DNA from 2 places in the Neobacillus sp. B24 genome. Region 1 is predicted to be linked to the other one. Evidence: riboswitches for the same ligand, from Rfam matches in the RefSeq annotation. Region 1 holds a riboswitch; the other holds the start of a gene.
The links. A riboswitch is a leader RNA that binds a small molecule or an ion and turns the genes downstream of it on or off. The one in region 1 is predicted to bind thiamine pyrophosphate.

Region 1 (4,433 bases):
AGCCACAAGGTTGCTGGATAATGTACCGATGGCAATCATCATCGCCGTCAGCGTCAATTTATGAGTTTTATTCACAGGTCAGTTCCCCCTTCACACTTCTGGCTAACGCTTTCGCAGCCTCTAAATGCGACTGGGCATGACTGATAGCGGTGATTACAGAAACCCCGTCCGCGCCTGCTTCCACAACAGAGGCCGCATTTTCTGCGTTAATTCCGCCAATCCCTACAATTGGAACCGTAAATCCTTCTTCACGTAATTCCTGAATCAACCTTGTCCCTTGAACTTCCTTTGCATCAAGTTTGGTTTTAGTTTGGAATACTGGACCTATTCCAAAATAATCGGCTCCATCCTTAATTGCTGTGGACGCCTCTTCCTTTGTATGTACGGAAACTCCGAGAATTTTATCACCAATTCGCTCCCTTACTTTTTCAACGGGATCATCTTCCTGACCGATGTGAACACCGTCTGCATCGAGCGCTAGCGCGAGGTCGATATCATCATTGACAATAAACGGGACACCATGTCGCCTGCATACGGTTTGCAGTTCCCTTGCCAAGCGAAATTTTTCTTCACCCTGAAGGGCATTTTCCCCTTTTTCCCGAAATTGAAAAAGCGTAATTCCGCCCTTAATGGCCTCCTCCAACACTTTACTTGGGTCCTTTAAACAATTGTTGCTTCCCATAATAAAATAAATTTTCAACGCATCCCGCAACTCTATCATGATTCCACCAACTCCATTTTTCTCTTTCGATAGGCCCAATGGTTGGTTGGCCCGTGGCCATGCCCAATCTCAATCCCATCCTCAATTGCCGCTTGAATAAACTCTTTGGCAACTTTAATAGCTTCATAGACTGAAGAACCCTTCGCCAGTTCTGCTGTAATGGCTGCAGAAAAAGTACAGCCGGTTCCGTGGGTATTTTTTGTATGTATCCGCCTGTTGGGAAAGCTATAAAACTCACGCCCATCAAACAATAAATCAACGGCTTCTGATTGATACTCCTCATGCCCGCCTTTAATCACAACATTTTTTACACCGAAATTAAAAAGACGTTTTGCTGCTTCTTGTTTATCATCAGAGGTTGCAATTTTCATTCCCGTCAGTACCTCGGCCTCTGGAATATTAGGTGTAATAACTCTAGCGAGGGGAAGGAGATCGATTTTCAACGCAATAATGGCAGCTTCTTGGAGCAGGGCTGCGCCGCCTTTAGCAATCATCACTGGGTCCACCACAACATTTTCCCATCCAAATTTCCTGAGGCCGCACGCTACCGCCTGAATAATTTCTGCATTAAACAGCATACCGGTTTTTACAGCATTAGTCCCCATATCCTCACCAATTGCCTTCATTTGCTGTTCGACCGCCTCTGCTGTTAACGGATATACACCGTGAACACCCAATGTGTTTTGTGCAGTAATGGCCGTTAGCGCCGACATTCCGAAAACCTCGAGCTCCTGAAAAGTCTTTAGGTCGGCTTGGATTCCTGCACCACCACCGCTGTCAGAACCCGCAATCGTTAAAGCTTTTTTCATAACAAACTCAACTCCCTTTTATATACTGCTTTTGTATGAATAGCTTCTAAGGAAACCAGTGACAGTTGATTTAAAAATTCAATCTGAAAACTGCCAGGGCCGCGTCCAGCTGTGATTTCCGCAGCCTTTTCCGCTGCAATCCCATAGACGGTTAATGCGGCGGCACTGGCCAACAGCAAATCCTGTTCAACCCCAGCAAACGCTCCAACAACTGATGTCAATAAACAGCCGGCTCCTGTTACTTTTGTTAACAGCGGGTGACCGTTGCCGACATGAAATGTTGTATCGCCATCGGTTATGACATCCTCTTTTCCAGTAATCGCCACAATGCAGTTCAGTTTCTTTGCCGCTGTAATTGCCAGTTCTGTAATATTCCCTTTCGCATCACCAGCATCAACACCCTTAATGTCCCACTCTTCACCAACAACATTGGCAATTTCAGCAGCGTTGCCTCGGATAATCGAAACCTTAACCTCGTTCATTATTTTTCTGGCACTTTCCGTTCGGAACCTGGTTGCTCCAGCACCCACTGGGTCAAAGATAACTGGAATACTCTTTTCATTTGCCGCTTTTCCAGCGAGAAGCATCGCCTCTACCGTATGCGAATTCAAAGTGCCTATATTCAGGACTAGCGCATTGGCAAGCTGTGCCATTTCCGCCACTTCTTCTGCTGCATAGGCCATCACCGGGGATGCGCCCAGTGCCAAGAGCCCATTGGCTGTGAAATTTGTGACAACCACATTGGTGATGTTGTGGACAAGCGGATTAACCTCTCTAACTTTTTGTAAAACCTCATAAACTCTTGTTTTTTCCAAATTGCTCTCTCCTTTTAAAAAAAATAAAAAAACCAGGTCCCAAAATTGGACCTGGCATAATTAGAGTGAGAAACCGTCATGGTTGTTGCTCTACTTTCCTACGCTGGTATTACCCAGATCAGGTCCAAAGGGTTAAAAACGTTCGCCGTATTCTCTCAGCCCAGCATCAGGGCACCCCTAGCAGTACACTTGTATGAAGTTAAGTTCAGAATAATCTACTAATCTATAAATGTAAAGAAAATTGCCCTAGATAAACGTCAAAATAGGGAAAAGTTACTATAACAATCCTTATTTTTCCTTTTTAATATCAATTAATAATTGTGTTAAAATCTCCGTGAAGTGCTCAAGATGCTCTTGCACTCTCCCTGGAAACTCCCTCTCAAGAAATTCTAAATTGTCATTTTTCGTATGCCAGATCTCACCGTGTTTAACGGTCTGGGTATAGCCATCCAAATCACCTAATTCCCAATTCGTCGCTTCAAGATAGCCAATTGGAATTCCGGCATCCTGGAATGGGGCATGGTCGCTCCAGTCCCCGGTGGTGCCCTCTGGATAATCAGGGTTAATCCCCGGATTTGTTTCTAGCGGAATATTTTTCTTATTGGCAATATCTAAGGCAAGGTCGCGAATCCACCCATCTTCACCCGGACTGCCATATACATAGATTTTGTCACCGGCAAGCAAGCTGTCGAGATTGATCATAACAATTGTTCTATCCTTTTCCTCTTGGGACATTTGGGAGACGTAATAATTGGAGCCCCTCAATCCCGCTTCCTCTGCACCAAAGAATACAATCTTGATATCGTAATGAAGGTTTCTTTTTTGTATGGCCTTTGCGGTCTCCAGGATAACGCCAACACTGGAGGCATTGTCATCCGCACCCTTTCCTACACTGACTGAATCATAGTGGGCTCCGATAATCACCTGTGGATTGCTTTTGAATTTATTGGACTGGCTGTATTTTGTGCCAATTATGTTAGCAGAATTTTTTGTCACACCTCTGCTTGTATAGGAAAATGGCTGTTTACTAGGTTGATAGCCTAGTTTTTCCAATTCATTCAAAATATAATCGCCAGCCTTGGCTTCGTTTTCAGTGCCGGCAACTCTAGGCCCTATTTTCTCGGTTAAGTAATAAACATGCTGATAGGCCTCTGTCCCCGCAACCGTTTTTTGGGCCTCTACCTTAACTGAAGAAACTGAAAAAATTCCCGAAACCAATAATGCAGTTGACATAACAATATTACGAATTAATTTTACACTCATATTTTTCCTCCCCTTTAATCCCAGTCATTTCCATGTTTATGCTTGTATTAAGGATGATATACGGGGTTAATTATAAGCAGGAAACTTCTACTTCTTTAACTATTTGTATAAAAGCGTTAATCCCCTGTTAACCTGCGAACCAAATCATTTTTAGCCAGCCTGGCCAGCACTTGTTCGTCTTCGTATTGGGCATTCTCTTCACAATAACCAAAGAGACTCCTTATCTCCTGCCATTTCAGCAAAGAAATCCCCTTTAAATTAAACAACTTTCCATCCCTATGTGGCAGGTTTACCGCCGCCAAATCCGGAGCGTTTCTATATTCCCCAATTAACCCAAAACCTTTAGGCGAATGCCTCTCATCAAGGATCAGCAGCGAAAAATAGAAATCCTTCCCTCCCGCATATTCTGTGCCAAGGTCAATATTACGAAGGATTTGATTTCTTGTACTATCATGAGTTGTGCCCATACTGACATCGCTCTTATATTTCACTTCAATAAACCAAACAAAATGGTCATTCTCCAACATGACATCAATCTCGGAATCACTCTCCCGAAGGCCCCATTCAACCGGCGGACTAAGCTTTTTCCATAATGATATTTTCATATTTTCAATGATATCGGTACGGTGGTCCTGGAATGTTTGCTGAAACAATAACGGCAGCCAAAGTTCTGGGTCAATTTTTTGCAGTGTTCGAAAAGCGTTCCAGGTCATTGCATCCTCACTGTTTATGCTCCGAATAGCTTCAAGCTTGGATGCCCTCATTTTTCGGAAGACACGATTGTACTTGTCGATGATAATATTATCCTTATAGCTGTCATAAATA
Region 2 (4,433 bases), 570 kb from region 1:
CAGGAGAGGTTTGGCAACCGGACTGGCCATCATGGGTTTCGGATTTGCAGCATTAATCAGCAGTCCGATTATGAATACTTTAATTGAAACATATGGCATCTCCAATACTTTCTATCTTCTAGGGGCAGCTTACTTTGTGATTATTTTTTGTTCTGCTCAGTATCTTGCTCCTCCGAAAGAGGGCTGGGTACCGAAAGGCATGGAAGAAGGGGCAACAAACTCAGGTGGGTTGAAAATCAAAAAGGACCTGCAGCAGTTAACGGCCAATGAGGCAGTTAGGACAAGACAGTTCTGGGCTTTATGGGTCATGCTGTTCATCAATATTACTTGTGGCATTGCGATTCTTTCCGTTGCATCACCGATGGCTCAAGAGCTGGTCGGAATGTCAGCGGCTGGAGCAGCCACAATGGTTGGCATCATGGGGCTATTTAACGGATCAGGAAGGATTGTTTGGGCGACGATCTCTGATTATATCGGCAGACCAAACGTGTACACCCTGTTTTTTGCTTTTCAAATCGTTGCCTTTTTTATGCTTCCAAATATGACAGTTGGCATTCTCTTTTCGATTATTGTGTATTTGATCATGACTTGTTATGGAGGGGGCTTTTCCTCGATACCAGCCTATATCGGTGATTTGTTTGGAACAAAGCAGCTTGGGGCGATTCATGGTTACATTTTGACTGCTTGGGCTGCAGCGGGGCTGGCAGGACCCATCTTTGTTTCCTGGGTCAGAGAAACGACCGGGAGCTATCAGGGGACATTAGTTATTTTTTCAGGAATATTTATTGTAGCTCTAGCCGTGTCACTTCTCATCCGTCTCGATATTAGGAAATTAAGAAAAATGAGTGAAAATTCAGTTGTGAACAACGCTAGGAATATTTAAAAACCAACAAAATATAACTTTATAGGTACTCACAAGCTAAAACACACTGTAATTCACGATAAAATTTTATAGGGTTCACTTAAAGGGTGCACGAAGACAAATTGACACACGAAATGGCATACGAATTGACGTATGCCATTTTTGTTGTCCTACCAAGGGTTTAGAGGGTGTTTCAAGAAGAATTAACAGGGTAATAAATAAGTTAAATAGCAAGGGACAATACTTATTGTACAACGAAAAATTAATGGCAAATTAAATGCCGCCAATAGAGCGTCTTGGCTACCGAAATGGTGAAAATCCAGTGAGTTCGGTCGCCAAAAGAGGGTCTTGGCTACCGAAATAGTGAATACCCAGTGAGTTCGGTCGCCAAAAGAGGGTCTTGGCTACCGAAATGGTGAAAATCCAGTGAGTTCGGTCGCCAAAAGAGGGTCTTGGCTACCGAAATAGTGAATACCAAGTGAGTTCGGTCGCCAATAAGGGTTGTTGGCTACCGAAATGGTGAAAATCCAGTGAGTTCGGTCGCCAAAAGAGGGTCTTGGCTACCGAAATAGTGAATACCCAGGAGTTCGGTCGCCAATAAGGGTTCTTGGCTACCGAAATGGTGAAAATCCAGTGAGTCGGTCGCCAAATATATGGATTATCGAGATGGTGATGGCTTAGTAGGTGAATAAATGGGTTTAAAAATCGTATTGCCACAAAACGCGGAAATCATACGCTATACAAATTCCGACATAAAGAAAGCAGATTCTTCCTAGAGATTGTTTTGATTGTCGGGATTATGATGGATACCTTGTTGCTATAAGTTTTTTTCTCTGCGTATTTTATTGAGTAATGTCCGACAGCCAGCTGATACAAGACGATAGGTTTCATCAAAATCATCTGTAAAAAATGGATCGGGGATATCCCTCCTGTATCTGGTCAGGTCGAGCAACCTAGTGATTTTTGGATGATTTGGCTTTCGAGTTATCCTGTAAATATTTTTTATGTTGCTTTCGTCCATACCGATAATATAGTCGAATTTCCAAAAGTCTTCTTTCTTTAATCGGCGTCCAACAAGCCCTTCAGAAGAGATATTGTATTTCTTCAGAATTTCAAGAGTTCCTTCGTGCGGAGGGAAGCCGATTTGCCATGAACTAGTTGCAGCGGAATCAACTGCGATTTTGTTTATTAATTTTTCTTTCTTTACTAAGTGGCGAAATATAGCTTCAGCCATCGGTGAACGGCAAATATTCCCTAAGCATACAAATAAAACATTGATCATGTACTTACCGCCTTTTAAATTATTTTTTTTCAATTTGTTAGACTCGAGCGGTGATAAGAAATTAACATACAATGCTTCGAGCAAATCAGTGCAATAAGCTCCAACTGCCAGGTAAAGTGCTCCTTTCACGCGTAATCACAGTATGTATAAAACAGAAAGATGGAACGGCGATAGTGCTAATTTTAAATTCTTTTCTAAGGTTGTAAGCAGAGCCAATTTATTGCTCATTTTATTATTACGGTTTAGAATGAATGTTGAAAGATTAAGAGAATAATTGTTCTACTAGGGGAGCCTGTGATGCAGGCTGAGAAAAAAGCTGATAACTTTTTGACCCTTTGAACCTGATCTGGATTATGCCAGCGTAGGGAAGTAGTTTAGCTCACTAATAAACTAGGCCCTTTTTGGTCTAGTTTTTTTTATTGAGTGATTATTTCTAATCTTCAGCAAAGAAAATGGAGGGAAATATTATGGAATTGAGTAAACAAACCGTTTTGGTCACAGGAGCAAGCAGGGGGTTAGGAGCTGCATTGGCAACCGCTTTTGCAAATGAGGGGGCCAATGTCATTGTTAACTTTTTAAAAAGTAAGGAAAAGGCAGAAGAACTGGTCAAACGGATAGGTAAAAATGCCGTTGCCCTACAAGCGGATGTTAGAGACAAGGAACAAGTAAATGAAATGGTGGCGAAAGCAAAAGAATACTTTCATACGCCAATCACCACCATTGTAAATAATGCTTTAATAGATTTTCAGTTTAATCCAGTTACTCAAAAAAATGTGTTTCAACTAGAGTGGGAGAAGTTCAACACACAATTTGAGGGAAGTATAAAAGGTGCTTTAAATACGGTTCAAGCCTGTGTAGCAGACATGAAGGAACAAGGGTATGGCCGCATTATCAACATTGGAACGAATTTGGTTCAAAATCCGGTAGTTGCCTATCATGAGTATACGACTGGAAAAGCTGCTTTACTTGGATTTACACGGAATCTGGCTAAAGAATTGGGGCAGTATGGTATTACGGTGAATATGATTTCTGGCGGATTGTTAAAGCAAACCGATGCAAGCAGTGTTACGACTAAAGAGGTGTTTGACATCATAGAATCCATCACCCCTTTACATAAGGTAACGACTCCAGAAGAATTGGCTGACACAGCCTTGTTCTTTGCCTCACCATGGGCAAGAGCTGTTACTGGTCAGAACCTGGTTGTAGATGGAGGTTTGGTAATGGATTAAGTATGCATCTATTTCGGCCCAAAAGCCGACCACCCTTAAAGGGAACGCTGGACCGGACATGTTGCTGCATGTTCGGTCTACTTTATTTATGAAATTACTAATTATATAATACCCTATTAATAGAGATATCATCCACAATAAGTATATATCTTATTTTTAATTTGTTAATCTGTGTGTTTTACATGTGAAAAGTAGTCCCCATGTTTGATTAACCCTGCATGAGATTATTTAAGAATGTGGGGGAAATTAGAGAGTTAATTACTTTGAACATGAATCAGAGGGACAGTTTTTTAATAACCGGGTAATTTTGATTAGTATTTGGGTAGATATCGATAAACCAACAAACACTTTGGCATTCTTAGAAGTATAAATCACGAATCCAAAATATAAAGGGATTAATCAACGGCTGAGAGATGGAGGAAGGTCTAAACTTTCATCAATATATGATGCATAAGATTTACATAAACGCGAGTATCCGCATTATACATCAGTAGATCGGAAAGAAGAGTAATTTTGTTAATGGAGTGGCCCAACCTTGGGTTGCTATATTTTATTTCAGTCCTCGATAAAAGCACGAATTATTTTCATATCAATTTATTTGCGAGTTTATTTAAAATATTGTATAAATACCTCTAATTATTTTGATAAAATGAATATTACTATAGAGGGGTCTTTTGTATTTCAGTTAAAGCTACAAACGTTTCTGGATTAAGCGGGAAAGTGTTTGTTACCCCGAAAATTCCAGAAAAGAAGCTGAATAACGCCATATTATCTGCAATTGCAAATGACGTTGACCAGGATAATATGTTGCGGTCGCCGATACTTCTTTATTTGGCAATGTGTAAAAAAGGTTGTGTTTTCCTCGGAGATTTGAATATTTTTGACTAATTAAAGCTATAGTGAGTCATACTTTTGAATAACTCTAAGAACAATTCGAACATGAATATTCAGAATATGCAGAATGTTCCCTTGATTATAAATTTCGTTTTATATATTATTATTATTATAGCCAATAACTTCTTCTTTAATAGAGTAATGATGTTGCGTCTGAGATACCCCT

Region 2: linked by a shared signal. The riboswitch ahead of ACZ43M_RS14920 (3-oxoacyl-ACP reductase) and the one ahead of thiM (hydroxyethylthiazole kinase) in region 1 are both predicted to bind thiamine pyrophosphate.

Annotation. Positions count from the first base shown of each region.
Region 1 is NZ_AP035777.1:2,469,358-2,473,790, reverse strand. Features, by position in the region: gene thiW (energy coupling factor transporter S component ThiW) at 1-75, opposite strand, end outside; gene thiE (thiamine phosphate synthase) at 68-721, opposite strand; gene thiD (bifunctional hydroxymethylpyrimidine kinase/phosphomethylpyrimidine kinase) at 718-1,530, opposite strand; gene thiM (hydroxyethylthiazole kinase) at 1,527-2,345, opposite strand; TPP riboswitch at 2,424-2,534, opposite strand; gene ACZ43M_RS12245 (M20/M25/M40 family metallo-hydrolase) at 2,634-3,608, opposite strand; gene ACZ43M_RS12240 (hypothetical protein) at 3,725-4,433, opposite strand, start outside.
Region 2 is NZ_AP035777.1:3,034,494-3,038,926, reverse strand. Features, by position in the region: gene ACZ43M_RS14930 (L-lactate MFS transporter) at 1-883, shown strand, start outside; gene ACZ43M_RS14925 (low molecular weight protein-tyrosine-phosphatase) at 1,680-2,144, opposite strand; TPP riboswitch at 2,419-2,529, shown strand; gene ACZ43M_RS14920 (3-oxoacyl-ACP reductase) at 2,612-3,373, shown strand.